Regions from separate parts of the Micromonospora sp. B006 genome, predicted to be linked through region 2. Evidence: riboswitches for the same ligand, from Rfam matches in the RefSeq annotation. Region 2 holds a riboswitch; each other region holds the start of a gene.
The links. A riboswitch is a leader RNA that binds a small molecule or an ion and turns the genes downstream of it on or off. The one in region 2 is predicted to bind cobalamin.
Positions count from the first base shown of each region.

Region 1: it holds a riboswitch for cobalamin, as region 2 does, so the genes downstream of both, MicB006_RS15640 (ferredoxin) here and MicB006_RS13555 (ribonucleoside-diphosphate reductase subunit alpha) in region 2, are expected to answer to the same signal.
Region 3: it holds a riboswitch for cobalamin, as region 2 does, so the genes downstream of both, metE (5-methyltetrahydropteroyltriglutamate--homocysteine S-methyltransferase) here and MicB006_RS13555 (ribonucleoside-diphosphate reductase subunit alpha) in region 2, are expected to answer to the same signal.

Region 1 covers NZ_CP030865.1:3,504,382-3,514,610, reverse strand. Annotated here, with positions in the region: gene MicB006_RS31830 (hypothetical protein) at 776-928, shown strand; gene MicB006_RS31650 (hypothetical protein) at 2,103-3,458, opposite strand; cobalamin riboswitch at 3,501-3,682, shown strand; gene MicB006_RS15640 (ferredoxin) at 3,772-4,416, shown strand; gene cobN (cobaltochelatase subunit CobN) at 4,413-8,012, shown strand; gene cobF (precorrin-6A synthase (deacetylating)) at 8,009-8,788, shown strand; partial or broken gene MicB006_RS15625 (Fe-Mn family superoxide dismutase) at 9,039-9,200, shown strand; gene MicB006_RS15620 (hypothetical protein) at 9,206-9,466, shown strand; gene MicB006_RS15615 (hypothetical protein) at 9,814-10,173, opposite strand.
Region 2 covers NZ_CP030865.1:2,840,174-2,850,402, reverse strand. Annotated here, with positions in the region: gene MicB006_RS13580 (DegT/DnrJ/EryC1/StrS family aminotransferase) at 1-402, opposite strand, end outside; gene MicB006_RS13575 (glycosyltransferase) at 508-1,623, shown strand; gene MicB006_RS13570 (condensation domain-containing protein) at 1,634-3,073, shown strand; gene MicB006_RS13565 (MFS transporter) at 3,111-4,346, shown strand; gene MicB006_RS13560 (ribonucleotide-diphosphate reductase subunit beta) at 4,368-5,396, opposite strand; gene MicB006_RS13555 (ribonucleoside-diphosphate reductase subunit alpha) at 5,387-7,783, opposite strand; cobalamin riboswitch at 7,898-8,108, opposite strand; gene MicB006_RS13550 (PrsW family glutamic-type intramembrane protease) at 8,229-9,059, shown strand; gene MicB006_RS13545 (LysE family translocator) at 9,133-9,756, opposite strand; gene MicB006_RS13540 (acyl-CoA thioesterase) at 9,760-10,229, opposite strand, start outside.
Region 3 covers NZ_CP030865.1:3,180,825-3,191,053, forward strand. Annotated here, with positions in the region: gene MicB006_RS14945 (Ig-like domain-containing protein) at 1-1,155, opposite strand, end outside; gene metE (5-methyltetrahydropteroyltriglutamate--homocysteine S-methyltransferase) at 1,275-3,524, opposite strand; cobalamin riboswitch at 3,640-3,858, opposite strand; gene MicB006_RS14955 (beta-1,3-glucanase family protein) at 4,060-5,652, opposite strand; gene MicB006_RS14960 (DedA family protein) at 5,922-6,578, opposite strand; gene MicB006_RS14965 (lysylphosphatidylglycerol synthase domain-containing protein) at 6,697-9,036, shown strand; gene MicB006_RS14970 (tetratricopeptide repeat protein) at 9,141-10,229, opposite strand, start outside.

The DNA of each region.
Region 1 (10,229 bases), 660 kb from region 2:
GTGCCGGTTGCTCCGGCGGGCATGAAGAAGCGGCCGGTGCCGTGAGGCACCGGCCGCTCGTTGGGCAGCGGGGGCGTGACGTCTCTGCGGTCGTCAGGTTGGTTGGTGGCGGCCGTCGAGGTCGGTGGCAAGCGCATGGGGGCGTGGCTTGCTGTGCGCCCGGGTGGGCCAACCTGCTGCGAAGAGCACTCTCTTCACACCGAAGAGGTCACTGGTTCGATCCCAGTATCGCCCACCGTAGATGTATGCAGGTCAGAAGCCCGTCACCGGATTGCCCGGTAACGGGCTTCGCCGCGTTAACCACTTAAATTGGGAGCAGCTTGGGAGCAGGGGCGTTGATTATGCCGGGTGGCGGGCTCCAGTCGGCCTCTTGAGAGGCTGGACGGGTGTATCGACCCGTGGTGCAAGTGCTTGCGGTGGATCAGCCGGGGCGGCTCGGTCGCCAGCGGTGTGGTCCGTCGCTCCCATGCTGCCGATGCTCTCGCAGGACACCATCTCCACCGAGCGCCCCGGCTGGCGCCAACGGGCGGCCGACCTGGACGGCATTCACGCCTTCGCCGTCAACTCTCAGGTCTGTCGCCGCTGCCAGGCTGGCTGGTCGAGGATCCCTACACCCTGCCCCAACAGCGACGGTGCGAGCTGGCCGTGACTGGCCTGGACGCGCTGCGGGCCGAACATCCCGAGCCAGTTGGCACACCCCAGGCGGCGACGGCTCCGACCGGTGGAGCGGCGGCCGGTACGTCGTGCTCGGCACTCGCCCGGCCAGTGGAGCCCGGTGACCAGCGCGGAGCAGCCCGTCGGCGAGCAACACCAGCAGCCGATGGCCTACGCAGCGCCGCACCTGGACCCGGCTGAGGCCGAGGCCGCCGCCGCGCACCTGGACGAGCTGGCCGACCTCGCTGACGCCAGCCGCCCGCCGAGGCCCTAAATGGGGCAGAGCGGCGCAGCGACTGGAGCACCTCATGCCGACGACGCCGACCTCGTGCGGGAGGAGGTGACGATTGTCGGCGACGAGCTGCCGGTCACCGTGCAGGACCTCCTGGCTCTGCACCCGCCGCCCGCCCGACGACCCGCCAGCACGTGGCCACCACCGCGATCGGCGAGGCCGGCGGCGACATCGGCGTGCTCTGGATGGGCCTGGTCGACCACGACCGACGCTGAACCCCGGGCGAACGCAACGCATGCTCTACATAGGCCGTACATGCAGTCAGTCAGTGCGCTTGCACACGCAATACCAACACCATGAGCACTTCAACGGAGCCACCGTCTCGCCTACTTTCAAGGCCTTGACTCTTCAGTCCCGGCGGCTCGGAGATCGATAGCAGGTGACGAGCGAGGCGGGAAAGGTAAGCCCCGATCCCGACATCGCTGTCAGCCCTAGCTCAGGTGGGAGGCTTCGTGGGAGAAGCACCCGTCAGGTGCTGCGATGGCCGAGGCGCAGGACACCCGCGGGCCGACCCTGGGACTGCTGGCCGTTGCGGTTGGCCGATGCCACTGCGGCAAGCCGCTGAGATCGCGCTTCGCGCCGGGCGCCCCGAGGCTCAGAACGGTGCCGCCCAGCGTCCGGTCGGCCGCAGAGATCGGCGCTTCCTGCCCGACGTCGACCAACTCCGGGCCGATGTCGGGCAGGACTATCGCGGACGTGCCGGTGGCCGGGACACTTCCGGGTGCCCGGCCACCGGAGATCCACGGTGCAGGTGTTGGTCAGCCTCGCCCGGTCGACCACCTTGATCCGGTGCGCGGTGCGAGTAGATCCTTCCCGGCACGTTCCAGCCGGGCGATCTGGACGGCGCCGACGTCGGCGTCCAGCGGTAGGGCCATTACCGCAGCCCAGCGTGCGGCCTTGGCGGGTTCGCGTAGATGCCCGCGGAGTCGATCAGGCAAGTTCTGGACGGTCAGTCCGACGTAGGACCAGCCATTCCAGTCAGGGACCGCGTAGATCATCGGCCCGGGTAGAGCCGGGATCCGGCGCAGACGCGCATTTCCGGTACCGGCCGTGATCGGATATACCTGCCATGGCCGAGCGCCGGCGCGCAGGTGTTCGCCGACGACCTCGATCATCCGGTGCCAGCCGGTCGCGCAAGAGTGATCCGGATTTAGCCTCACGCGAACTCGTCCTCGTCCTCGTCGTCCTCCTCGTCCGGGACGGTCACGACCACCGACGGTGCGGGCGGACGGGCCGAGTAAAGCGCGCCGTTGATCTCGCTGTTGGTGTCGACAAGGCTCTTCCAGGTCGCTTGGTCGCCCAGAACCGGCTCCAGCGATAGATCGGCACTGCCGAGGGTGATCAGGGTTTTCAGGTCCGCCAGCGCCGCGTTGAGCTGGGACTGGACGGCGGCCCGCAGCCGGACGACCTTCGCGGCACCGGACTCGGTGGTCGGGGCCGGCTTGGGGGCGGCGGCCTTCTTAGCCTTTTCCTGCGCGGTGCGTGCCGGGTCCGAGTAGTGCACGACCCAGTACGGCACGAGCGGATCGGGCTGGCCGGCGTTGTCGTGCAACAGCTTCGAGGGATCGTCCGGGCGTGGCCGAGGCACCACGTAGCTGCCCGCCGCGGGCGAGGTCCGTTGCAGCTCCTGGGACGTGTACGAGTTGATCGCCCGACGGTCAGCCCGGAACGCGTTCGCGGCCCGCGCGAGCAGCCACAACCCGTCCGCGCTGGTGCCGAGGCCGGCCACGACGTCGTTGACGTCAGAGCGGAACGGCACCTGCTCGCGGTCGGCGGCGCTACCGGTGTTCGAGAGCAGCAGCTTGTCGGCGACCAGCGCGATACCGCCTGCCACCTGCAGTGTGTACCGGGCGTTCACGTCACCGGCCAGGGCCTTGGGCACCAGGGCGGTGAAGTCGGAGACCGGCACAGGGTCCCAGTCGACACCGAGGATCTCGTGCGGGATCGGACCACCGTTCTGCCAGGCTCGCAGCGCCTGACGTCGGGTGTCCTGCTTGGCCTGCCGCCACGGTAGGTCGATCAGCGTCATCAGGTGGCCGACGTAGGTCCGGTTCTCGATCCGGGAGACACCGAGCTGATCACGCAGGTGCCGCTTGATAGCGGCGAACTCGACCGGCGCACACAAGTACGCGGCCAGGTAGACGGCCCGCCAGAGGGCCGTCGCCGGCACTGTCTTGCCGAACACGGTCGGCAAGTCCTTGACCGGAAGGTAGCCGGTCGCGATCCGGGCTACGTTCTCGTCGAGGTCACCGTCGTAGACCGCGCGGGGCAGCGCCCGCACGACCGCCGCAGCGTCGGAGGCGCTCGGCTCCCAAGGTTTGAACTCGCCGTGCACGCTGGCGACCAGCGCCTGGACCGCGTCGTCGAATTGCTCCGCCGGAGCCACCCCGGGCACGCCGACGGTGTCGGTGCTCAGGATGACCTGGGCCGGCGGGGTGAGGGCCTGCCCGATGCGCAGCGCGTCCTCGTTCGGAGCTTCGCCAGCGACGCCCTGCACGAACCGCACTCGCATGTTCTGCAGGACCTCGGCGCGGCCCCGGGCGCGTACTGTCGGTGCTACCGTCGTGATGCCAGTCAAACTCAGCCATGAGCCAGGGAACCCGGTGCGAATCCGGGACTGACGCGCAGCGGTGAGGGTGACGGGCGGGGCACGACGCCACTGGACCCACGGTCTGGGAAGGCGCCCCGTCCGGTTGATCCCGAGTCCGAAGACCTGCTGGCCGCAGATCCGTCTGCGACACGTGCCCATCCAGGCCTCGCGCACAGGCCCCGGACGAAAGAAGACCCCGTGTCCCGATCGCACCGGATCACCGGCTCCTGACCCCGTGAGCGTCCTCGTTCACGTCGCGACCGCACTGACGGACGCCGCGTCGCCGGTGCTACGCGGGCAGGCCGAGGCAGCCGGCGCCCGACTGGCCTTCCTGCAAGCCGGCGAGCCCACGCTGACCCATGTGCTCGACCTGCTGCACGCCGAGGGCGTTCGGGAGGTTCGCCTGGAACCGGTGAGCACCGACGACCTGACTTTCGCCCGTTCGTGGGTGGGACGCGTGGCCGGCCACTGGCACCGTCAGCAGATCGACCCGCCGGTCATCCGGTTCGGCGAGCGTGCGATCACCGGGCACGAGGCGCCACTCACCTCACCGGCCTGGGAGACCACGCCGCCGTACCGCCATCATCTACTGCTGTGCCGCGGCCCGCGCTGCAGTGCCCGCGGCGCGGACGAGACCTATCGCGCGATCGTGGGCGCGTTCGTCGAGCAGCAGCTCACCGACGCCGACGTCCTCATGGCCCAGACCGGCTGCCTGTTCCCGTGCAACCACGGACCAGTCGCCGTCGTGCACCCCGCCGGCACCTGGTACGGGCCGGTGCGACCCGGCGACGCGGCACGCCTCGTCGGCGAGCACCTACGCGCCGGCCGTCCGGTCGGCGACCTGCGCCTCGGCTCCCGTGTCACCGAAGGAGAAACATGACACGCATCGCCCTGCTGTCCACCTCGGACACCGACCTGCTCTCGGCGCGGGCCAGCAACGCGGACTGGTCCTGGGCCAACCCTGCCCGGCTCACCGGCGAGCGCCGCGACACCCTGACCAGCGAGGCCGACCTGGTCATTCTGCGGGTGCTCGGCTCGCCCGAGGACGTACGCGACCTCGCCGCGCTGATCCGCGGCACCGGCCGTCCCCTGGTCGTGCTCGGTGGGGAACGGACGCCGAACGCCGCGTTGATGGGGCTGTCGACCGTCCCGATCGGTGTCTGCGCCGAGGCACACCGCTACCTCGCCGAGGGCGGCGCGGAGAACCTGCGCCAACTGCACGCCTTCCTGTCCGACACCGTGCTGCTGACCGGCGAAGGCTTCGAACCGCCGGCGGTGCTGCCCGAGTGGGGAGTCAGCCGGCAGCCGGCCCCGGACGCCCGGCCCCGCGTCGGAGTCCTGTACTACCGGGCCCACGAGGTGAGCGGCAACAACGCGTTCGCCCACGAACTCGCCGATGCCATCGACACCACCGGCGTGGCCACCGGCGTACCGATCTACGTCTCGTCACTGCGGGCGGCGCCCGAGGAGTTGTACGCCGAACTCGCCACCCTGGATGCGATCGTCGTCACGGTCCTGGCCGCCGGCGGCGCCCGGCCCGCCGCCGCGAGCGCCGGCGGCGACGACGAGTCCTGGGACGTCGAACGGCTGCGCGCCCTCGACATCCCCGTGCTGCAGGCTCTGGCGCTCACGTCCAGCAGAGCCGAGTGGGAGGCGTCCGACGAAGGCGTCACCCCGCTCGACTCCGCGACCCAGATCGCCATCCCCGAGTTCGACGGTCGCCTGATCACAGTCCCGTTCTCATTCAAGGAGGTCGACGTCGACGGCCTGCCCCGCTACGTGACCGACCCTGAGCGATGCACCCGCGTCGCGGGCGTCGCCGTCAACCACGCCCGACTGCGGTACGTCCCGCCCGCCGAGCGCAAGGTGGCCCTCGTCCTGTCGGCCTACCCGACCAAGCACAGCCGCATCGGCAACGCCGTCGGCCTCGATACGCCCGTGTCGGCGATCCGATTGCTGCGCGCGATGCGAGATGCCGGCTACGACCTCGGCGCACCCGGCGCAATTCCCGGGCTCGACCCGCTGTTCCCGGTCGAGGGAGAGGATGCCGACACGACGGCCGGCAACGCGCTCATCCACGCTTTGATCGCCGCCGGTGGGCAGGACGAGGAGTGGCTCACGCAGGCTCAGCTCAGCGAGTCGCACGTGCGTATCAGCCGGGACGACTACCGGCGCTGGACTGCCGGATTGCCCGCCGCGCTACGCGACGCCATGGCCGAGACCTGGGGCGAGGCTCCCGGCTCGCTTTTCGTCGACGACGACGGCGACATCGTGCTGGCCACACTGCGCGCCGGTAACGTCGTCATCCTCATCCAGCCCCCGCGTGGCTTCGGCGAGAACCCGGTCGCGATCTACCACGACCCGGCCATGCCTCCGTCGCACCACTACCTGGCCGCGTACCGCTGGCTCGAACACGGCTTCGGCGCCGACGCGGTGGTGCACCTCGGCAAACACGGCTCGATGGAGTGGCTGCCGGGGAAGAACGCCGCGCTCTCAGCCGCCTGCGCCACGGACGCGGCGATCGGCAGCATGCCGTTGATCTATCCGTTCCTGGTCAACGATCCTGGCGAGGGTGCCCAAGCCAAGCGCCGCGCGCACGCCACCATCGTCGACCACCTGGTGCCGCCGATGGCACGCGCCGAAAGCTACGGCGACATCGCCAAGCTGGAGCAACTGCTCGACGAGCACGCCAACATCGCCGCGATGGACCCGGCGAAGCTGCCCGCGGTCCGCCAGCAGATCTGGACGCTGATGCAGTCCGCACAGATGCATCGCGACCTCGGCCTGGACGAACGGCCCGGCGACGAGGAGTTCGACGACTTCCTGCTGCACGTCGACGGCTGGCTGTGCGAGATCAAGGACGTACAGATCCGCGACGGATTGCACGTGCTCGGCCAGGCACCGACCGGACAGGCACGCGTCAACCTGGTGCTCGCCGTGCTCCGCGCGACACAGGTCTGGGGCGGACAGAACCGGGCACTGCCCGGCCTGCCCGCCGCGCTGGGTCTTGCCGAGGACGCCCCGGCGGCCGACATCGACGCCGTGGAGGCGCAGGCCCGTGCCCTGATCGAGGCGATGGAGAAGGCCGGCTGGCAGGCTGACGCGATCGACGCGCTGCACGACGACCCGGTGGTACGCGACGTCCTGCGCTTCGCCGCCGAGCAGGTCGTGCCGCGGCTGGCCGCCACCACCGACGAACTGACCAACGTCCTGCACGCGCTCGACGGCGGTTTCGTCCCGGCCGGGCCCTCCGGCTCCCCGCTGCGCGGACTGGTCAACGTCCTGCCGACCGGCCGTAACTTCTACACCGTCGACCCGCGGGCCGTTCCGTCCCGTCTGGCCTGGGAAACGGGACAGGCGATGGCCGAGTCCCTCGTCGCCCGGCACCTCGCCGAAACCGGCGAGCACCCCCGATCGGTCGGCCTCTCCGTGTGGGGCACCTCCGCGATGCGCACCTCCGGCGATGACATCGCCGAGGTGCTGGCGCTGCTGGGCGTACGCCCCACCTGGGACACGGCCTCACGCCGGGTCAACGGCCTGGAGGTCATCGGCCTCGACGAACTCGGCCGGCCCCGCATCGACGTGACCGTGCGCATCTCGGGATTCTTCCGCGACGCCTTCCCGCACGTCATCGAACTCCTCGACGACGCCGTGCAGCTCGTCGCCGGGCTCGACGAACCCGATGAGCGCAACTACGTGCGGGCACACACCCGCCACGACCTCGCCGAGCACGGCGACCAGCGGCGGGCCACCACGCGGATCTTCGGTTCGAAGCCCGGATCGTACGGCGCCGGCATCCTCCAGGTCGTCGAGTCCGGCACCTGGCGCGACGACGCCGACCTGGCCGCCGTCTACACCGCCTGGGGCGGCTTCGCCTACGGCCGCGGCCTCGACGGCATCGCGGCAACCGACGACATGCGAACCAACTACCGGCGCATCGCCGTCGCCGCGAAGAACATCGACTCCCGCGAGCACGACATCGCCGACTCCGACGACTACTTCCAATACCACGGCGGCATGATCGCCACGGTCCGCGCGCTGACCGGCGCCGAACCCAGGGCGTACGTCGGTGACTCCACCACGCCCGACGCCGTACGCACCCGCAGCCTGCAGGAAGAGACCAACCGCGTCTTCCGCTCGCGGGTGGTCAACCCGCGCTGGATCGCGGCGATGCAGCGCCACGGCTACAAGGGAGCGTTCGAGCTCGCCGCCACCGTGGACTACCTCTACGGCTTCGACGCCACCGCCGGTGTCGTCCACGACTGGATGTACGAGTCACTGGCCCGTGAATACGTCCTCGACGAGACGAACCAGCAGTTCATGCGCCGCGCGAACCCCTGGGCACTGCGCGGCATCGTGGAACGGCTGAACGAGGCCGCCGACCGTGGACTGTGGGCCGAACCGGACGCCGAGGTCATGGCGGAGATGGCCCGCGTGTACCTCGAGGTCGAGGGAGACCTGGAGGATCAGGCGTGACACGGCGCCTCACCCTGGTCGGCCTCGGCCCGGGCGACCCCGAACTGGTCACGGCCCAGGCCGTCCGGGCACTCAACGAGGCCGACTACTTCCTCGTCGCCGACAAGACCGGACAGCACCCGGGCACGGCCGACCTCATCGCGATGCGCGAGGCGATCTGCGCCCGGCACGTCACCGGCGCCTGGCGGCTCGTGCACGTACCCGACCCGGAACGCGACCGTGCCGGCCCGGCCGACTACACCGGCGCGGTACGCGACTGGCACGAGGCACGGGCCGAGGCGTTCGAGCAGGCATTGCTGGACAACCCGGGAGACGCCGCAGTGCTCGTCTGGGGCGATCCGGCCCTGTACGACTCGGCGATCCGTGTGGCCGACCGCATCGCCGAACGCGCACGGGTCGACATCACCGTGGACGTCGTACCCGGCCTCAGCAGCATCCAACTGCTGGCGGCACACCACCGGCTCGTCCTCAACACAATCGGCGGCCCGATCACCATCACGACCGGCCGCCGCCTGCTCCACGACGCGGCGACACACGACAACCTCGTCGTCCTGCTCGACGGGGCATTGACCTGTCGCCAGCTCCCCGAACTGTCGGCCTGGCGGATCTGGTGGGGCGCGAACCTCGGCTCGTCCGACGAGCAACTGGTGGCCGGCAACCTTGACGAGGTCGCCGACCGAATCTGGTCCCGGCGGACGGCGGCGAAACAGAGCCGCGGCTGGGTCATGGACACGTATTTGTTGCGCCGGGCCGGCAGCCTCGAGCGGCGATCCTGAGAATCACATCCTTTGACCCACCGATGATCACCCAGCCGTGAACGCACTCCTGCGATCGTTGGCCGCAACCCGTTACTGTGCGTGCCGCTCTAACGCCTTGCGCCGAGCCTTCCTTCACTACAATCGCCGTTGTAGCGGCCGTGCTCCACGCGGAGTAAGTAGATCGCGTAGTGATCCGTTGATGATCGGATGTCGGCGACCGTTTCAGTACGGGCGCGTCTAATTGGTTGCGCCAGCCAACGTCGGGCAGGGCTCAACCCCGATCCTGGTGTTCGACGCCTGGGAGCACGCCTACTACCTGCAGTACCGCAACGTCCGCCCGGACTACGTGGACCGGCTGTGGAACCTGGTCAACTGGACCGACGTCATCTCCCGCTTCGACGCCGCCCGCGCCGCCACCCCGAAGATCTGATCGGGATGACCGGGTACACCCCCGAGGCGGCCGAGATCGTCCAACGCGCCGCCGGGGTCATCGCGGCCAAGCATCGCGGTGACCTCGCGGGCGCGGAGGAACTGATGTCGGCGTTCGGCTCCGAGCAGTCCCGCACCCTCGGCTTCTACCTCCTGGCCGATCTCGCTCTGGGCCTGGTCAAGGCGCAGAGCCGCCAGTCGATGGACGACCTGGTCCGGGAGCTGTCCTTACTCTTGGCCAACACCGTCCAGTCCCAACCGGCATGACGGTCCGCTGGGTTCCGCCCGGAGGCGGAACCCAGCGGGCAACCGCAGCGTCACCGCCGAGCTCGGGCAGGCCCGATGCGGCGGATGAACCGTCCCGGATCTTGTAGAGCCGTCTCCACATAACCCGGGGCGGCTCAGGCCCAGCGAACCTGGCTCAGAGAGTGTTGGGATACCTCGACGTAATCTTCGTTAAGTGTGTGTCAGCGAAGATCGCGTCTGTGTGGCTGTGCCTGTAAACCGGGCCTACGAGTTGTCGCGGCAGAACATGCCCCGCCCGCGGCGGCAACAGGTGACAGTATTCCAGGATGATTGATGTTCGACGCCGTGCGCCCAATCAGACTTGAGGATTAGCCGTCGTCGGTTCCACTGCTGCCATCAGAACGCGCCGCGATGCGGATAACCCTGTCTAGTGCCCGGTCGCCGGTGAGGAGAACGGCACACACGACGGCGATCGTCCCTGGGATGAAGACGAGCAGGTCATCGATCTTCTCCCACGCAACGGGACTCCATAAGGCGATCCATGTCAGCACGAGCGCGAGAGCTGTCGTCGATTCACCGACCAAGCTCACGATGCTGGCGAAGGTCGCACCTCGGCGGCTTCGCCGAATGGCACTCCTGGACAGGTGGAAGTCGATACCGAAGGCTATCAGCAGCAAGGCGAAGACGGAGAGGAGCATTCCTAGATCGCCGCCGGACAGCTCACGCATGTGCTCCACTATGCTGCGCCATCGGTCTGATTTCCTGAGTTCATGGCGATTGTCCG
Region 2 (10,229 bases):
GGTGTCGCGGTCGACGTCGACGAGCACCGGAACCAGGCCGGCGCGCAGCGCGGCGGTGGCGGAGGCGGTCCAGGTCAGCGCCGGTACGAGCACTGTGTCGCCGTAGCCGAGGCCGAGTGATTCCAGGGCCACCACCAGGGCGCTGGACCCGTGGTCGACGGGTACGCAGTGACGGGTGCCGACGTAGCGGGCGAAGTCGGCGGCGAAGCGGCGCTCGAACAGGACGCCGTCGCCGACGGACGGGCTGCTGATCGCCCACCGGCCGCCGGTCAGCACCGCGGTCAGGTTGGCGGCGGCGTCCGGCGCGGGGGTCGGCCAGCGTGGCCATGGGCGGTCCGGCGGGCGGACCGGCCGGCCGCCGTCCACGGCGAGCCGCCGGTCGATGGGGATGGAGGTCGTCATGCCTTCGACCTTGATGCTCATCGATACATCAGCGGTACACACGCGATGTCCGGGGCGGGCGGCGCCGTGTATCGGCGTTGTATCCCGGTGGTCGACTCTCGGTGCATGAGCCGATCCGCATCGCCCGTGGGCGAACCGACCGAACCCCGCGCCGTCACGCGCGGCGTCTCCGTGGTCATCCCGGTCAAGGACCGGGTGGCGGAGATGCGCCGCCAGCTGCGCAGCCTGCGCGACGCCGCCCCGAACTGCCCGGAGCCGGTGGAGGTGGTGGTCGTCGACGACTCGGCGCCCGCCGCGGCCGCCGCCCACCGCGCGGCCTGCGCCGAGTACGGCGCCCGCTACGTGCGCGGACCCCGGCACGTCGGGGCCAAACGCAACCTGGGCGTCCGGCACGCCCGCCACGACCTGGTGCTGTTCACCGACTCCGACTGCCGGGTGCCCGCAGACCTGATCACCCGGTACGCGGCCCGGCTGCGCGCCTCGGGCGCCGAGGTCGCCGGCGTCACCGGTCCGGTGCTCGTGGAGCCCGGCGACAGCGCGTTCTTCCGCGTGATGCGCCGCTCCTACCTGCTGCTCGGCGACCTGACCCGGCCGCTGCACTACGAGCGCGTGTCCTGGGGCGCCGGGGCGAACATGGCCGTGAAGCGCGCGGTCTTCGAGGCGGTCGGCGGGTTCCCGGAGGATTCCCCGATGCCGCTGGGCGGGGAGGACCTGCACCTCGGGCTGCTCCTCACCGACGCCGGCTACGTGCTGCTCACCGACCCGGACGGGGTGGTCACCCACGACACCGGCGTCGCCGACACGTTCCGCGCGGTCGCCTACCGGTTCACCACGTACGGGCGCTCCGAGCAGTGGCTCTGCCTGGCCCACCCGCACCGGCGCCGGTTCGTGCTCAACACCGCCAGCACGCTCGCCGTGACCGCGCTGGCCGGGCTGCTGACGGCCCGGCGCAGCGGTGGGCGCAGCCTGCTCGCGGTGCCGGCCGTCGCGGCCGCCGTGATCGCCGCGAAGACGCCCGGCCGGCTCGGCGGTGACCGGGGACCGCGCGCGGTGGCCGAGTCGGCGGCCTGCGCGGCCATCGAGACGCTCTTCGACGGGGCCGCGTTCGTCACCTCGCTGCGGCTCGGCCGCCCGGACCTGCTCTTCACCGGCTTCCGCGCGCCGGACGAGGCGGACTACCAGCCGATCCCGCCGGTGGCGGCGCCGCCGGTGGCGGCCTGAGGGGGCGGCCGTGGCGACGACGCTGCCGCTGGCCCCCGGCCAGCAGATGATGTGGGAGTTCATGACCGCGCTCGACCCGGCCCACCCCGGCGCCGCCCGGCTCGTGGTGGTGGAGTTCCGCCGGTTGCGGGGCACGCTTCGGGTCGACGTGCTGCGGCAGGCGATGCAGGACGTGGTGGACCGGCACGACGCGCTGCGGATGCGGTTCGACCGCGTCGGCGTGGAGCCGGCGGTGCGGATCCTGCCGCATGTGGAGTCGCCGCTGGAGTACGTCGACCTGTCCGGCCTGCCGCCGGCCGAGCAGCAGGCCCGCGTGGAGCGGATCGCGTACGCGCACCGCAACGACGCGTTCGACCCCGGCCGGGCGCCGCTGTGGCGGGCCGCGCTGGTCCGGCTCTCCGCGACCGAGCACGTGCTCGCGCTCTGCTTCTTCCACATGGTCTCCGACGGCTGGTCGTGCCGGGTCGTGGTGGAGGACCTGTGCCACGCGTACACGGCCCGGCTCGGCGCGGCCGACCCGCAGCCGCCGCTGGGCGTGGACTTCACCGCGCTCGCCGCGCTCCAGGAGACGGAGCAGGCCGGGAACGGCGTCGACGCCGCCGTCCGGGCCGCGTACTGGCGGGACCGGCTGCGGCCGGTGGAGCCGTACCAGCTCTTCCCCGCGTCGCCACCGGCGCCGGACGTCGCGCTCAGCGCCGAGGTGGCCACCCGCTTCGCGTTCCCGGCCGAGGTCACCGCGCGGTTGCGCCCGGCCGCCCGGCGGGCCCGCACCAGCCCGTACGTGCTGCTGCTCGCCGCGTACCTGGTGCTGCTGTCGCGGCGGGCCGGACGGTCCCGGGTGGTGCTGGGCACCACGACGCTGGGCCGGGAGAGCCCGCTGTCCCGCCGGCTCGTCGGTCAGTTCACGAACAACGTCTACCTGCCGGTCACCGTCGAGCCGGACGCGCCGATGCGCGCGGTGGTCGAGGCCGCGCACGCCTCGCTGGCCGAGGCGGTCGCGCACGCCACCGCGTTCCACCGGGTGGCCCGGTCGGTCCGCCCCGACTTCCCGGCGATCCGGCCCTGGCCGGACAACCACCTGTTCGACGCCTGGTTCCAGTCCGCCGCGTCGGCGTCACCGGTGCTGCACTGCCCGGACCTGCGGGTGGAGCCGGTCGACATCACCGCCCGGCCCGCGCCCGGCACCCCGCCGCCGGTGGTCGCCGCCGACGTGCCGTCCGAGTGCCTGCCCGTCTGGGTGAAGCGGGGCTCACCGATCGTCGTGGTGGACGACGACCGGGCCGGGGGCGTGGTGATCCGCAACCGGGGCGTCTTCGGCGACGACCTCGTCCGCGGGCTGATCGACGACTACGTCGCTGTGGTGTCGGCACTCGTCACCACTCCCGACATGTCCCCGGGGCAGGTGCGCCTGCCTGACGGTGCGTGCTTCCTCGACCACGCGATCGGGTAGGAGAGGGACCGGACCGCTCCCAGAGAGGTACGACGATATGACGGACACCTCGACGAACCAGCACACGACGGAGCCGCCCGCGCCGCCCGTGCCACGCGCGGCCGTACGGGCCCGCTGGTCGGTGGTGCTGCTCTTCGTCATCATGGGTCTGGCCATCGGCGGCTGGTCGGCCCGTGTGCCGGACGTCCGCGACGCGGTAGGGGTCGGCAACACCGGCTGGGGCCTGGCGAACATCGCCACGAACGCCGGGGAGCTGGTCTCCCTGGTCGTGGTGGCGGTGCTGATCAGCCGGATCAACACCCGCCGGCTGGCGCTGGCCGGGGCGGCGCTGATCCTGCTCAACGCGCCGCTGCTGGCCGCGTCCGCCACTGTGGTGGCGCTGGTCGGCGGGCTCGCGGTCTGGGGCTTCGCGGCGAATCTGCTGGCCACGCCGATGAACGCCCAGTCGGTGGAGGTGCAGAAGCGGTACGGGCGGCCCATCCTGTCCACGTTCCACGCGGGTTTCAGCATCGGCATGCTGGTCGGCGGCCTCTGCGGCACCGGCGCCGCGGCGATCGGGATGTCGCCGTCGGCGCAGATGGCCGTCACCAGTGTCCTGCTGGGCGCGCTGCTGGTCGGCACGCACCGCTGGCTGCCCGACACGCCCCGCCAGGAGACGAAGGACGGCGAGGCGCGGCGCCGGCTGCGTGACCGGTTCACCCCGCAACTGCTGCTGCTCGCGGTGATCGCCTTCCTGGCCTCGTTCATCGAGATGGCCGGCGCCCAGTGGAGCGCGCTGTACGCGACCGAGGTGGCCGGCGCCACGGCGGTGCTCGCCGCGGCCACGTACACCTGTCTCTCGCTGGCCGCGACCGTCGCCAGGCTGTTCGGCGACCGGCTGGCCGGCCGGGTCGGGCGGATCCGCTTCGTCCGGCTGTCCGCGCTCGTCGCGACCGTCGGCGTGGCGCTGCCGGTGGCGTACCCCCATCCGGCGGCGGTGATGGCCGGTTTCGGACTGCTCGGGTTCGGCCTGGCGTGCGTGACCCCGACGGTGCTCGGCTTCGCCGGTGAGCAGCCGGGCCTCACGTCCGGCGAGGGCGTCTCCGTGGTGGCGATGGGCCAGTGGCCGGGCGCGCTGCTCGCGGCGCCGGTGATCGGTCTGCTCGCCGGCGCGCTGGACCTGCGTACCGCGTTCGTGGTGGTGGCGGTGCTGGCGCTCGCCGTCGTGGCGTTGATCGGGCGGGTCCGGGCGGCGGCGCTGCCCGGCGAGAGCCCGGCCCCGCCCCGGCCGTGACGGCCGGGGCGGGGGCGGCGGTCAGAAGTCGTCGTCGAACGTGACGCTGCCGGTCACCCCGACCTGGTACGCCGACACCCGCCGCTCGAAGAAGTTCGACAGCTCCTGCACGTCCTGCAACTCCATGAACGCGAACGGGTTGCCGCTGCCGTACATCGGGGCGATGCCGAGCACCGCCAGCCGGCGGTCGGCCACGTGCTGGAGGTACTCGCGCATGTCCGCGAGCGACATCCCGGGCACGCCCTGACCGAGCAGGTCAGCGGCGAAGCTCACCTCGCACTCCACCGCCTCGGCCAGCATCTCCTTCACCTGCCGCTCCATCTCGGCGTCGAACAGGTCCGGCTCCTCGGCGCGTACGGTCTCCACCACGTCGAACGCGAACGCCATGTGCATCGACTCGTCCCGGAACACCCAGTTGGTGCCGGAGGCCAGCCCGTTGAGCAGGCCCCGGGACCGCAGGAAGTAGACGTAGGCGAACGCGCCGTAGAAGAACAGGCCCTCGATGCAGGCGGCGAAGCAGATCAGGTTGAGCAGGAACGCCCGCCGGTCGTCGCGGGTCCGGAGTTCCCGCAGCTCGAAGATCGAGTCGATCCACCGGAAGCAGAACTCCGCCTTGCGGGCGATCGACGGGATGTTCTCCACCGCGGCGAACGCGGCGAACCGTTCCTTCTCGTCCGGCACGTACGTGTCAAGCAGGTTCAGGTAGAACTGGACGTGCACCGCCTCCTCGAACAGCTGCCGGGACAGGTAGAGCCGGCCCTCCGGGGAGTTGACGTGCTGGTAGAGGTTGAGCACCAGGTTGTTGGCGACGATGGTGTCGCCGGTGGCGAAGAACGCCACGAGCCGCGACACCAGGTGCCGTTCGGCCGCCGACAGCTTCGCCAGGTCGGCCAGGTCCGAGTGCAGGTCCACCTCCTCCACCGTCCAGGTGTTCTTGATGGCGTCCTTGAACCGGTCGAAGAAGCGCGGGTAGCGCATCGGCCGCAGGGTCAGGTCCATGCCGGGGTCGAGCAGCATGTGCCGGGTCGGCGCGGTGGTGGTCACTGGCATGCCTCGCAGCTCTCGGGGTTCTCCAGGGAACAGGCCAGCGCCTCGTCGTCACTCACGGCGGAGACCACGCCGGAGACCGGGGCGAGCACCGGCGCGACGGTGGCCTGCTGGATGCGGGTGGCGGGACGGGATCGCAGGTAGTACGTGGTCTTCAGCCCGGCCTTCCAGGCGTACAGGTACATCGAGGAGAGCTTGCCGATGGTCGGCGCGCTCAGGAACAGGTTCAGCGACTGGGACTGGTCGACGAACGGCGCCCGCGCGGCGGCCAGGTCGATCAGCGCCCGCTGCGGCAGCTCCCAGGCGGTGCGGAACAGCTCCCGCACCGGCGCGGGCAGCTCGGTGACGCCCTGCACCGAGCCCTCGGCCCGCTTGATCCGGTCGCGGACCTGCGGCGTCCACAGCCCGCGCGCCTTCAGCTCCCGCACCAGGTACGTGTTGACCTGGAGGAACTCCCCGGACATGGTCTCGCGTTTGAACAGGTTGGACACCTGCGGCTCGACGCACTCGTAGCAGCCGGCGATGGAGGCGATGGTGGCGGTCGGCGCGATCGCCACCATCAGCGAGTTGCGCAGCCCGTGCGCGGCGATCCGCTCGCGCAGCGCGGCCCACCGCCCGGTCTGCGCCGGCTCCGCGCCCCACAGGTCCGGGTGCAGGTCACCCTTGGCGGCCCGGGTCTGCGGGTACGCCGGATGCGGCCCGAACCGCTCGGCCAGCCCGGCGGAGGTCTCCAGCGCGGTCAGCAGGATCTCCTCCTGCACCCGGGTGGACAGCTCCTTCGCCTCGGCGGAGTCGAACGGCAGGCGCAGCGTGAAGAACGCGTCCTGCAGGCCCATCAGGCCGAGCCCGACCGGCCGCCAGCGCGGGTTGGACGCCGCCGCCTGCTCGGCCGGGTAGTAGTTGATGTCGATCACCCGGTCGAGGAAGACCACTGCCGTGCGTACCGTCGCGCGCAGCCGCTCCCAGTCCACGCCGTCGGCGGTGACGTGCGCGCCGAGATTCACCGAGCCGAGGTTGCACACAGCCGTCTCGGCGTCGTCGTTGACCTCCAGGATCTCCGTGCACAGGTTGGACAGGTGGATGACGTTGCCCGGCTCACCGGTCTGGTTGGACAGCCGGTTCGCGGCGTCCTTGAACGTCATCCAGCCGTTGCCGGTCTGCGCCAGCGTGCGCATCATCCGCCCGTACAGGTCCCGGGCCCGTACCGTGCGCACCGCGTTCTTCTCGGCCGCCCGGTACGCCGCGTCGAACGCCTCGCCGTACAGGTCGGGCAGCTCCGGGGCGTCCGACGGGTCGATCAGCGACCACTCGCCGTCGGCCTCGACCCGGCGCATGAACTCGTCCGGGATCCAGTTGGCCAGGTTGAGGTTGTGCGTACGCCGCGACTCCTCGCCGGTGTTGTCCCGCAGCTCCAGGAACTCCTCCACGTCCGGGTGCCACGGCTCCAGGTAGACGCAGGCCGCGCCCTTGCGCCGGCCGCCCTGGTTGACCGCCGCCACCCCGGCGTCGAGCGTCTTCAGGAACGGCACGATGCCGTTGGAGCGCCCGTTGGTGCCCCGGATCAGCGCGCCCCGGCCCCGCACCCGCGACCAGGAGATGCCGATGCCGCCGGAGAACTTCGACAGCTTCGCCACCTGGTGGTACCGCTCGTAGATCGAGTCCAGCTCGTCGCGCGGCGAGTCGACCAGGAAGCAGGACGACATCTGGGTGTGCCGGGTGCCGGAGTTGAACAGCGTCGGGGAGCTGGGCAGATAGGCCAGGCTGGACATCAGCCGGTAGAAGCCGACCGCCTCGCCCGGGGTGCGGGACAGCCCGCAGGCCACCCGCAGCAGCCAGTACTGCGGCGTCTCCACCACCAGCCGGGACTGCGGGTGCCGCAGCAGGTAGCGGTCCGCCACCGTCCGCAGCCCGAAGTACTCGAACCGCAGGTCACCGGCCGGGTCCACGGCGTCGTCGAGCTTGCGGGCGTGGCGCGAGACGAACGCGGCGGTCTCGTCGCCGATCAGGCCCAGCCCGTGCGCGTACGCGATCGACTGGCTGAAGCTCGCCACCTGCTGCCCGCGTACCTCCTTGTCCACGTACGCGGCCAGCAGCCGCGCCGCGAGCTTCGAGTACTGTGGCTCCTCGCCGATCAGCTCCGCCGCGGTCTGGATCGACAACCGGTCCAGCTCCGCGGTGCTCGCCCCGTCGTAGAGGCCGCTGATCGTCTTCGTGGCCACCCGCAGCGGGTCCACCTCGTCCAGGTCCGCGACCCAGCGCTCGACCGCCCGGACGATCTTGTTGACGTCCACCGGCTCGGTGTCGCCGTCCCGCTTGCGTACCCGCATCGCCAGCCGGCGGGGCTCGGACCCGCCGGCGGTGGACGGGGGATGTTCCTGCACGACAGTCATGACCTCTCCTCGCTGTCACCGTCTGGAGACGGCGGGAGACGCCAACGGGCGCGGCGCACGGCCGGCCCGGCTGCTGGCGTCGGTCGTCCCGCGCGACCTCCGACCGCCGCACGCGGAGGCGCACGGCGCGCTGGCAGGTCTTCGGACTCGCGGGCACGACACGAGGTCGCCTACTGGCCGTCGCTTCCCAGGCCGGTGGCCCAGTGCTGTTGACGGCGGTCGTTCCCACTCACCGCTGCGGGGCAGTCCCGGATTCCCACCGGGTTCCCTCTTGCCTCGGCCCTGCCCGGGAGGGCTGGGCCGAACCAGCTGCGGCACCACCATATATGGCGGTGGGCGATGTCTGGCAACACCAGATGTCGTGTCGGCGTGTCGGATGAATCTCACCGTCCACAGTGCCCACCCCCGATGCCGTCGCTCCCCGCCGGGCGCGATACTGGGCGCTATGGGGAATACCGGACGCCGGTGGGCGTGGGTGGCGGTCCTGCTCGTCGGCGTCGGGCTTCACCTGCTGGTGCTGGAGACGCTGGCCGGCACCGGGACCGTCACGTTCGTGCCGACGCTCATCGTGCTCGGCGCGTCAGTCGCCCCGGCCACGTTCCTGGCCTTCACCCAGGGGCGGCCCGGCCACCGCCGGGTGCCGGGCCCGGTCGTCGGCGTCGCCGCGTTCCTCGGTGGAGTGATCGGCGTCGTCGCCGCCGGCTGGCTGGAGTACGGCACGCTGCACCGGCTCGGAGTCCTGCCGATGGCGTTCGTCGGCCTGGCCGAGGAGGCCGCGAAGCTGATCGTGCCGGCCGGCATCCTGCTGCTCTGGCGGCGGCACCGGTCACCGGCGCAGGGCCTGGTGATCGGGGTGGCCTCCGGCGCCGGGTTCGCCGCGCTGGAGACGATGGGGTACGCGTTCGCCACGTTCGTCGGGTCGCAGGGCAGCCTCGGCGCGGTCGAGCGGACGCTGCTGGTACGCGGTCTCACCGCGCCCGCCGCGCACCTGGCCTGGACCGGGCTGACCGCCGCCGCGTTGTTCACGTTCGCCGCCGCGCCCGGCGGCCGGAGACTGGCGGCGTTCCTGCTCACCTTTGCCGCCGCTGTCACGCTGCACACCTGCTGGGACACGTTCGGCACGCAGCCCGCGTACCTGTTCATCGGCGGCGTGTCGCTGGGCTGGGTGCTGCTGCGTCTGCACCTGGACCGCGAGCGGCCGGCCGCCCCGCCCCGGGCGCCGGCGGAGCATGATCCTCACCAGCTCGCCGAGGTGGCGGGGTCGGAGCCCTCCTGATGCCGCCACCCCGGCGTGCTGAAGTCGATCAAGCGGCCTGACCCGTCCCGCCGCGCTCCGCCACCGGCGCGTCTCAGCCGGCGGCCAGCCGGACGCCGAGCGCGACGAAGGCGACAGCGCAGAGCCGGTCGACCCGCCGCGACCAGCGGCTGTCGCCCCAGCGGCGGGCGAAGCGCCCCGCGCCCAGGCCGAGAGCCAGGTCCACGGTGAGCTGTACCGCGACGAACAGCGCGCCGAGCAGCATCAGTTGTGCCGCCACCGGGCCCGCGTCGGGCCGGACGAACTGCGGCAGGAACGCCACGCTGAACAGGATCATCTTCGGGTTGAGCAGGTTCGTGAGCAGTCCGCGCCGGAACGCCCGCCCGGCGCCGCCGTCCGGCCCACCGGCCGCCGGACCGGTACGGCCCGTGCCGCGCAGCGCCCGCACCCCGAGCACGATCAGGTACGCCGCCCCGGCCCACCGGATCGCGGTGAACAGCACCGGGGACGCGGCGATCACCGTAGCGAGCCCGGCCACCACGGCGGCGACGTGCACCGCCTCCCCGGCGGCGACCCCGAGCGCCGCCACCGCCCCGGCCCGCGCGCCGTACCGGGTGGCGTTGGCGAGCACGAACATCATGTCCGGCCCGGGGGTGAGCATGAGCACCACGATCGCGGCCAGGTAACCCGCGAGCGTGGCCGCCGACAGTCCGAGCACGCCTCAGCCCTCCTCGACGCCGTCGAGCAGCGCCCGGCGCAGCGCCAGCCGGTGTTCGCGCCGGATCTGTGCCTCCCGGTAGCGCCGCCGGTCGCCGTCGGTGCCGGGCAGCAGCGGCGGCACCGGCCGGGGCTGGCCCTCGTCGTCGACCGCCACCATCACCAGGTGCGCTGTCGCCACGTCCACCGGTGGCACCGCCCGGTCCCAGCGGTCCGCGCTGACCTTTACGGCCACCTCCATCGAGCTGCGGCCGGCCCAGGTGATCCGGGCGTCCACGTGGACCACGTCGCCGACGCGTACCGCGCGCAGGAAGGCCGTCTCGTCGATCGCGGCGGTGACGGCCGGTCCGTCGGAGTGGCGGGCGGCGACCACCCCGGCGACCGAGTCGATCAGGTTGAGGATCCGGCCGCCGTGCACCGTACCCATGAGGTTGGTGTGGTGCTGGTCCATGATCTGCGACAGGGTCAGGTGCG
Region 3 (10,229 bases), 340 kb from region 2:
GCTCCAGAACGAGCGCGTCGCGAGAATATCGCTCTGGCGTAGCGACACGACGGGTGTGATGCCGGCCCGGACGAGCCGGTCGACGTACCGGGCCGCCTCGTCGAGGTAGCCGACGCGGTTCTGCCTGTCGGCAGCGCTGCCCGTGTAGACGTAGCAGGCGTCGCTCAGCACGACCCGCACCGCGTTGACGCCGCGGGCCCGCAGCGCGCCCACCGACGCGTCGTCGACCGGGCCGTCCCAGCGAATCGGCCCCCACGCGCACTCGCCGGGCGCGGCCGACCGGATGATTCCGCGTGGCCGGTACGGCCTCGGACTGGCTGTGACCGCGAGGATGCGGTTGCCGAACGCCTTCAGCGCGGGTGCGGCACCGGACGCCTGCGGCGGGAGCACCCGGACGCCGCGAACCTCGGCGGTGGCCTGGGCGCCGCTGCTGTCGTAGGCGGTGGCGGTGACGCGGGTGCCGCTGTTCGGCGGCACGCCACGCCAGTCGAACGCGTACGGCGCTGTGGTGTCCACCGCGAGCAACGTGCCACGCTCCCGGAACTCGACCCGCTCGATCCGCCGGCCGGGCGCCGCCGTGGCCTCCGCGCGGATCGGGATGACGCCCGGCGCGGCGAAGAAGTCGTTGGGCAGGGGCGAGGTGAGCGCCACCGACGGCCCGCCCGGCAGTGGGCTGGGTTGCGGGCTCCCCGAGGCCGCCGGCGGCGCCGAGCCGGTCGGGCCGGTGACGTCCGCGTCGCAGGGCTGGCCGCTCAACGCCCAGTCGGTCGGCTCGGGGTCGGCGCCCCGGTAGTTGCCGCCGAACCGCACCGTGACCGAGGCGCCGGTCGGCAGCGTGGACCCCGCCGGTGGGCGGAGCATGGTCACCGGGTACAGCTCGCCGCTGCCGAGCGTGTATCCGTCCGGCAGCCGGTCGAGGCCCATGGTGATCGTTTGGCCGTTGGCCTGCCGGAACCGCAGCCACCAGTCGGTGACGGGTGAGCCCAGGTTGGTGACTGTGAGCTCGGCCCAGAAGCCGCTGGACCACTCCCGGGTGATCGTGTAGTCCACCGTGCACACCGTCGCGGCGTAGGCCGGGCGCAGCGCCATCGTCGTGGCCCCGCCGACGACGACCGCGGCGGCTGTGGCCAGCGCGAAGATCCTGCGTCGCATCATGCCCCCGTGTATCGACACACATCACTTCATGCAGCCTCGGCGCTCGGGGCACGGTGTGTCAAGGGCTGAACCGGGTCCGGGCCGGGCGGAACGGCGCGGCGTTCCGCCCGGCCCGCGGCTCAGCGTCCGCGCAGCTCGGCCGCGGCGGCGACCAGGTGCTGGAGGGACGCCTCGACCTCGGGATAGCCGCGCGTCTTGAGGCCGCAGTCGGGGTTCACCCACAGCCGCTCGGCCGGCACCGCGGCCACGGCCCGGCGCAGCGCGCCGACGACCTCGTCGTGGGACGGCACCCGGGGTGAGTGGATGTCCCAGACGCCGGGCCCCACACCCCGGCGGTATCCGATGGCGGCGAGGTCGTCGAGGACCTCCATCCGGGAGCGGGATGCCTCGATGCTTGTGACGTCGGCGTCGAGGGCTTCGATGGCCGTGATCACCTCCCCGAACTCCGAGTAGCACAGGTGGGTGTGGATCTGGGTGTCGTCGGCGACTCCGCAGGTGGCCAGGCGGAACGCCCCGACTGCCCAGTCCAGGTACGCCCTCTGGTCCGCCCCGCGCAGTGGCAGCGTCTCACGCAGCGCCGGCTCGTCGACCTGGATGACCCGGATACCGGCTGCCTCGAGATCGCGGCACTCGTCGCGCAGGGCGAGCGCGACCTGGTCCGCGGTGTCTGCCAGTGGCTGGTCGCTGCGGACGAACGACCAGGCCAGGATCGTGACCGGGCCGGTGAGCATGCCCTTGACCGGCCGGTCGGTCAGCGACTGCGCGTAGGTGGACCAGTTGACGGTCATCGGCGCCCTGCGTGCCACGTCGCCGTAGATGATGGGCGGACGCACGCATCGGGAGCCGTAGGACTGAACCCAGCCGTGTTCGGTGGCGGCGAAACCGTCCAGCTGCTCGCCGAAGTACTGGACCATGTCGTTTCGTTCCGGCTCGCCGTGCACGAGCACGTCCAGGCCCAGCCGCTCCTGGAGCCGGACGACGTGCTCGACCTCGGCGCGCATGCGCCGGGTGTAGGCGGTGTCGTCGATGCGGCCGGCCCGATGCTCGGCACGCGCGCGGCGCAGCTCGTCGGTCTGCGGGAACGATCCGATGGTCGTGGTCGGCAGGGGCGGCAGGTTCAGCCGGGCCTGCTGTGCCGCCGCTCGCTCCGGGTACGCGCCGCGCTGCCGATCCGTGGCACGCAACGCGGTGAGCCGGCCGCGCACGGTGTCGTCGCGCCATGCGGCCGGGGTGGGCGGCAGCGGCTCGGGCAGGGACGTGGTGCCGTTGCGCAGCGCGCGGCCGAGCCGGACGACCTCATCGACCTTCTGCCGAGCAAAGGCGAGCCGCTGACGCAGCGCCGGGTCGAGAGCGGTCTCGGCGGACAGGTCCACCGGCACGTGCAGCAGCGAGCACGAGGTGGACACGGCGACGTGGTCGGCGAGGGCGGTGACAGCGGCACCAGCCGCCACGGCGGCGCGCAGGTCGGTACGCCAGACGTTGCGGCCGTCGACGAGGCCGGCCACGATCGTCCTGCCACGCAGCGGTCCCGCACCGGCCAGCCGCCGCAGGTTGCCGGGCCCGGCCACCAGATCCACACCGACCGCTTCGACCGGCGTGTCGAGCAGGGCGGGCAGCGCGTCACCGAGCTCGCCGAAATAGGTGGCGACGAAGATCGCCGGCCGCTGTTCCACCGCGCCGAGCCGGGTGTACGCCTCCCGCAGCGCGTCGATCTCGGCGGTGCTCCGGTCGGCGACGTAGGCGGGTTCGTCCAGTTGCACCCATCGCACGCCCGCCGCCGCGAAGGATCGCAGGATGTCGGCGTACACGTCGACCAGGTCGGTCAACCGGTCGAACGGTTCGCCGCGCGCCCCGGTGGGCTTGGCCAGCAGCAGGAATGTGGCCGGGCCGACCAGCACCGGCCGACTGTCGATTCCCAGCTCGCGGGCCTCGCGGTACTCGCGCAGCGCCTTGTCGGGATTCGCCGCGAAGGCGGTGTCGGAGCCGATCTCGGGAACCAGATAGTGGTAGTTGGTGTCGAACCACTTCGTCAGTTCGAGCGCCGGCTCGGCATCGACGCCCCGGGCCATGGCGAAGTAGGTGTCGAGATCGCCGAGGCCGAGACGGGCGAACCGGTGCGGGACCGCGCCGACGGCGACGGCCGTGTCCAGCACGTGGTCGTAGTAGGAGAACGTGTTGGACGGGATCGCGTCCAGACGCGCGTCGCGCAGCGTCCGCCAGACCTCCGCCCGTAGCGCGGCAGAGGTCGCCGCCAACTCCTCGGCGTCGATCCGGCTCGCCCAGTAGGCCTCGACGGCCTTCTTGAGTTGCCGGTTGCCCCCGATACGCGGATAGCCCAGCACCGTGCTCTGACCGAATGCGGTACTCATGGAGATCCCTTCCCTCGAAGCACACGAGGCCGATCGGGGCAGGGAGGGAAGGGGTACGGGCGGCGTACCGGCTTCCGCACCGGCCGTCCCGAGCGACCGTCGGCGGCGCACACCGGACGGTGTGCGCGGTGCGGGCAGGTCTTCGGACTCGCGGGCGCGACCGGTCCATCCGGTCACCTACTGGCCGTCGCTTCCCAGACCTCACGGTCCAGTGCTTCGATGACAGCTGTCGTTCCCACTCACCGCTGCGGGGCAGTCCCGGACTCACACCGGGTTCCCTCTTACGACGCCACACCCTTCACGGGCACGGCGAACCAGCACCGTTGTCCATCGTATGGGGCGGTGAGCCGGCGTGGTCGGCGCGTCCGTCCTGCGGGACGGCGAGCCGTCGCGGGGCCCAAGCCCCATCGCGGAGGCCGGTGTCCGTTGGGAGAACAGCCTCCGCCGGCTCGCCCGGCGCCTGACCCGTCGTCCGTCGGCCTGCCGGTGGCGGGAGCGACTCGCGGTCGGCCCCCGCCCCCCGTCGCAGGGCCGGTCAGCCCTTGCGCCACTTCTGGTTGGCCGCGCCCGTGCAGTCCCAGAGCTGGAGCCTCGCGCCGTCGTTGCCGTTCCGGTCCTTGATGTCGACGCACTTGTTGGCCTGAAGGTTGACCAGGTCTCCGGCCGCGTTCAGGGTGAACTGCTGAGCGCCGGTGCCATTGCAGGTGTAGAGCTGCACCACCGCCCCGTTGGCGGTGGACCCGGCGTCGATGTCCATGCACTTGTCGTTCTGGCTCTTCAGCGCCGTGCCGCTGAACGTCCACTTCTGCGCGTTGGTGTTGTTGCAGTTCCACATCTGCAGCGGCACGCGGTCGACGAAGTTGGAGCTCGGCACGTCGATGCACTTGTTGTTCCAGTTGCTGACCACGGGCACCCCGGTGGTCGGGTTGCCGCCCCCACCGCCGGTGAACGGGCTGAGGATCAGTCCGGCCGAACGGGGGTCGCCGTCGTGCACCAGTGACTCGAATCCGCCGACGTCGTCGAAGGCGAACGCATACGCCCGGCCGTCGGTCATGTTGGCGTGGATCAGGCGGGCGTACTGGTTGGTGGGGTTGCTGCGGTAGAAGTCGGCGGCGTTCGTGCTGGGCTGGGTGTCGATGGTGCCGAGCGTGCCTCGGTTGAGGGCGGCGCAGAGCGTGCGCGAGATCGGGCCGACCACTTGGTCGTTCGGCGCGGGCAGGTCGCCGTCGCAGCCCCAGACGCTGGCCGAGGAGGGCCGGTTGAAGGAGGCGACCACCTGGCCGCTGCCGTTGGTGAAGGTCATGGTGTTGCCCGAGGTGCGGCCGTAGTACCGGATGGCCGGCTGGTCGGCGAAGGGCGCCACGGTCAAGGTCTTCGTGGTGTACGCGTTCCACGCGGAGGCGATGTACGAGTCCAGGTAGGTGGTGCTCAGCAGGCCGGCCCCGGCTGCCTTCCCCGGAGCCAGGACGCGCAGCACGGTCCCGTCGGAGCGGGTGTGGACGGTGTTGGCCCAGCCCGGCTGCGCCCGGATGCCGTCGATGACCGCGTTGCGTCCGTTGGCCACCACGTCGCCGGTGCGCTTGGTGACGCCGTTGACGCCGGTCACGGTGACCGCGTGCGGGATCGCGAACATGTCGACCTGGGAGCTGTTGAGCCACAGCCCGGAGTCGTTGTAGGTGAACTCGCTCCAGTCGAAGAGGATGTCGCGGTTCGCGTCACCGGCGGCCCAGGGCGCGGGCTGCACCAGCCCGTCGGGGGTGAGGAGGAACTTCAGCTTCTGCCCGAGGGCGAAGTAGGCCCGACCGGAGAAGCCCCGGGGGAACTGGATCGTGGTGCTGCCACCGTTGCCGGGGCCCGGTATGGAGACGTCCGGCGCGGGCGACGGCGGGATCTGCCCGCCGCTCCACGGCACGAAGGCGCCGCCGGAGGTGACGTAGCCGAGCCGGCCGGAGGACAGCTGGACGCCGATGACATAGAGGTAGACCGGGTCGCTGCGACCGGTGGTGTTGGTGACGGTGACGGGCAGCAACGCCGGTCCGACCGCGTGGGCGGGCGTGGCGACGACGGTGACCGCGAGCCCGGCGAGCAGTGCGGACGCAGCGGCGAGCAGCTTTCTTCGAAGACGCATGACGACACCTCGCTGAAGACAGGGACGGGAGAGCGCTCTCTCAGCAGAGTCCAATTGTTAATATTGTTTGTCAATAGGTGATCACCGATGGATGTGAGACCGTCACGGTCCGCCGTCCACCCGATGTCGATCATGCGGCAGGGGCCGCGGACCACAGTTGTCGCCGTCCTGCGACAGCAGGAGCCGCCAGCCCCGCCTGGCGCCCGCGTCGACCCGGTTGGGCCCGCGCTCCACTGCGTCCGCGGTCGCCGGCCACCCCCTCGGCGACGCTACCGATCCGCCCCACCGCGCGCGGGTGATTGGCCTCCCCGCTCACCGTCAGCCGGTTCGCGCCGTGCCCTCTGCCACGCCCGCAGCGCCACGCCGACGCCGATCAGGGCCAGCAGCGCCCACTCCCCGATGCCCAGTTCCCGTTCCAGATAGCGGTAGGAGGCGGCGCCCAGGTAGCCCAGCAGCGCCACGGCCGTCGCCCACACCAGCCCGCCGGCCAGGTTCGCCCGCAGGAACACCGGCCACCGCATCCCACCGGTCCCGGCGATCATGGGGACAACGGCCCGCAGCACCGCCACCCAGCGTCCGATGAGCACCGCCCATGCCCCGCGGCGGGCGACCAGGCGGCGGGCCCGCGCGATGTCGAGGCGCCGGCGCAGCACTCGCGGGGCGCGGGCGAGCACACCCGCGCCGTACCGGCGGCCGAGGGCGTACCCGGCCTGGTCACCGAGGCACGCCCCGACGGTCCCGGCGGCGACCACCGCCCACAGCGGCAGCGCACCACCGTGGGCCACCAGCCCACCGATCAGGATCGCTGTCTCACCCGGTACGACCAGCCCGAGCAGCGTCGAGGACTCCAGGGCCGGCAGGACGAACACCAGGGTCAGGACGAGCAGCGGCGGCAGCCCCACGAGCACCGCCACGACCCTGTCCACCCGATGATTGTCGCCCCGGAGGGTGGCCGGTGAGAGAGAAGTGCCTCCCGCGGGCGGGCGAACCGTAGGGTTCGATCGACGGCAGGGACGGTGCCGGACGAGGGGCGGCCGAGGACCGGTGGGAGCGCGTACGCATCGCCCGTCGCCGGCGCTGCTGGTCAGCCTGACCGTCTCGGCGTGCCTTCTGGCGGCGCTCAGCGCGGCCGTACGCAGCCACCGGGTGCCGCGCTGGGAGCAGGACCTGTTCACCCTGCTCAACCACCTTCCGGCCGGGCTGACCCCGGTCCTGGTCCTGGTCATGCAGCTCGGCTCGTACCCGGCGGTGTTCGTCGCCGCCGCAGCAGCCGTCATCGCACGCCGCATCGGCACCGCGTGGACTCTCCTGCTGGCCGGGAATCTGGCGTACTGGCTCGCGGCAGCTGGCAAGGCCACGGTCGCCCGGCAGCGGCCCTCGGCGCTGCTCACCGACGTGGTCCTGCGTGAGACGATCACCGGACGCCTCGGGTACCCGTCGGGACACGTCGCGGTCGCCACCGCCCTGGCACTCGTCGCCGCGCGGGCCGGGGGCCCCCGGTGGCGCCGCGCCGCCTGGGTGGTGATCGGGCTGGTCGCCGTCGCGCGGATCCACGTCGGAGCGCATCTGCCGATCGATGTGGCCGGCGGCGTCCTCGTCGGCTGGCTCGCGGTGTGTCTGACCCGACTCGTGGTCGGCGAGGTCGGGCCGCAACGGTCGGTGCCCGCACTGCGGGCGACGCTGCGGCGGCGCGGGATCGAGGTGGCACGGTTGGCGCCGATCCGCGGTGACGCCCGAGGCTCGCAGCCGTGGCAGGCGGTCACCACCGGCGGACGGCGACTGTTCGTCAAGGTGACCGGCGGCGAGCAACGCGACGCGGACTGGGTATACAAGCTTTACCGGCGGATGCGCTACCGCCACGTGGCCGACGCGCCGCCGTACCTGAGCGCACGGCAGCAGAGCGAACACGAGACCTGTCTGACCCTGCTCGCCGCGCGCGCCGCCGTGCGGATACCGGCCGTCGTCACGACCGCCGCCGCGCCCGGTGGCGACGCCGTGCTGGTGCAGGAGTTCATCGACGCCGCCCCGCTGCACGCCGTCGTCGGGCCGGTCCCGCTTCCCGCCGTACGCGACGCCTGGGACCAGGTGGCGCGTCTGCACCGGGTGGGCATCGCGCACCGGGACCTGCGCGCCGCGAATGTGCTCGTCGGCCGGGACCACGTCCACCTGGTGGACCTGGGCTTCGGCGCCGACGACGCCTCGGCCGAGCAGCGGGCCCGCGACGTCGTCGAGCTGATGGTCGCCCTGTCCAGCCGGGTCGACCCGGCCTGCGTGGTCGCTGCGGCGATCGACCGCCTGGGTGGCGCGGCGGTCGCGGACAGCGTGCCGTTCCTGCAACCCGCGGTGCTGTCCGGCGCCGGCCGGACCGCCCTGCGCGCCCGGCCCGGCATGCTCGACAGCCTCCGCCAGGAGATCCTGCGACGCAGCCCGGACCGCGACCGCCCGGCGGCGAAGGTGGTTCGGATCAGCCGCCGCACCGTCCTGGAGCTGCTGGTCCTGGGGTTGGTCGTGCACCTGCTGCTCCCCCAGCTCGGCGAGATCCGCACCGCCCTGGATCTGATCGTGCACGCTAACCCGGTAGCGGTCGCCGCGACGCTGCTCGGCTCCGCCCTGACCTACCTGCTCAGCGGCCTCGTGCTCCGGTTGGCCACGGCCCGCCGGGTCCCGCTGGGCGAGGCCACCCTGGCGCAGGTAGCCGCGTCGTTCGCCAACCGGCTGGCTCCCGGCAGCCTCGGCGGCGTCGCGCTCAGCCTGCGTTACCTGCACCAGAAGGGACTCGTCGCCGCCGACGCGGGCACCGCCGTCGCCGTCTCCCGCGCCGCCGGGATGTTCTCGGTGGTGGTGCTGCTACCGGTGCTGCTGCCGTTCGCCCGCCAGCCCGCCGGCATCCTCGCCCACGACGCGGCCAGGGCACTTCCGCTGCTACTGGGCGCCCTGGCCGTGCTGCTGGTCCTCGCCGGGGTGCTCGCCGTACCCCGGGTCCGGCGGCGTGGACGCGCGGCGGCCGGCCAGGTCGTGACCGCGCTGCGCGAACTGCGCCACCACCACGGGCTGCGGTGGCTCGTCGTCGCGTCGACGGCGCTCACCCTCACCTATGGCCTCTGTCTCTACCTCGCGCTGATCGCCGCCGGCCCGGTCCCGCTGGCCCACCTGCCCCCGGTGATCCTGGTCTCCCTCGTCGGCGAGGGTGTCTCGTCCGCCGCGCCCACCCCCGGCGGGCTCGGCGCCACCGAAGCCGCGCTCGTCTCCGGTCTGCTGCTCTACGGAGTGCCGCTGGACGCCGCCATCGCGGGCACCCTGATCTACCGTCTCGCGACGTTCTGGCTCCCGGTACCACCGGGTTATCTGGCCTTCCGGCTCCTGACCCGCCGCCGGCTGCTGTGAACGTCGGCGACGGCAGGTGACGACCGGCGGCGATCATGGGCCGGGCCAGAGCGGCAGTAGCGATCCGCGCGTCTTCGGCAGTCTCCCGGGCTATGCCGGCCGGGTCAGGCGGCCAGCGCCCGGCGACAGCGGGCGAGTTCCGCGCGCAGATCCCGGCGCAGGGCCCGGTCCAGGCCGGGCTGGGCGAGCGCCCGGGCGAAGTCACGGGCCGCCTCGTCCCACCGGCCCAGCCGGGCCAGGGCCGTGCCCCGGTTGTAGCGCGGCACGGGGGCCTCCGACAGCGCCACCGCCCGGTCCAGGTCGGCGAGCGCGGCGGCCACGTCGCCTCGCTCGAACCGGGCGGCGGCCCGGTTCGTCCACGCCTCCACCAGCTCGGGGTCTCCGCTCAGGGCCCGGGTGAGCAGTTCGTCGGCCTCGGCGGGCCGGCCGCGCTCGGCGAGAACCAGGCCCAGGGTGCACAGCAGCGCGGGCTCGTGCGGAGCGCCGGCCAGCCCGGCCCGTGCGCCGGCCTCGGCGGCGTCGAGCGCGCCGCGCTCCACGTGCAGGTTGACCAGGGCGATCCGGGCGTCGAGGTGCCCGGGAGCGATGGCGAGCACCCGCTCCAGGTCGGCGCGCGCCCGTTCAAGGCGGCCCCGCTCGTGGTGGAGCACGGCCCGGTTGTAGTACGCCTCGGGCAGGTGCGGTCCCAGCCGGATGGCGGCGTCGTAATCCCTGATCGCGGCCCGGGTCCGGCCCGCCGCCCGGTAGAGGGCGGCGCGGTCCACGTAGTACTCGCAGTTGTCCGGGTCGTGGGCGATCACGGTGTTCAGGTCGGCCAGCGCCCGCGCCGGGTCGCCCAGCGCGAGGTGAACCTGCGCCCGGTTGTGGCGCAGCCGGGCCAGGTCCTGCCGGCGTTCGCCGGGGCCGAGCGCAGCCGTCAGCCGGGCCAGGCCGTCGTCGACGAGCCGCAGCGCGCGGTCGGGCCGGCCTGCCCGGCTGTCCAACAGCGCCAGACCCTGCTCGTAGAAGACCGTCGACAGCAACCGCTGGCGTGGGTCGGCCAGCTCGGCGGCAAGCCGCAGCGCCCGCTCCAGCCAGTGCCGGGCCTGCGCCGGGTCCTGGTCGGCGGCCGGCAAGTGCCGGGCGTGCAGCATGGCGGTGGCGTACGCCGCCGACATAGTGATCTTCGGGTCGTCGGTGACGGCCCGCGCCTC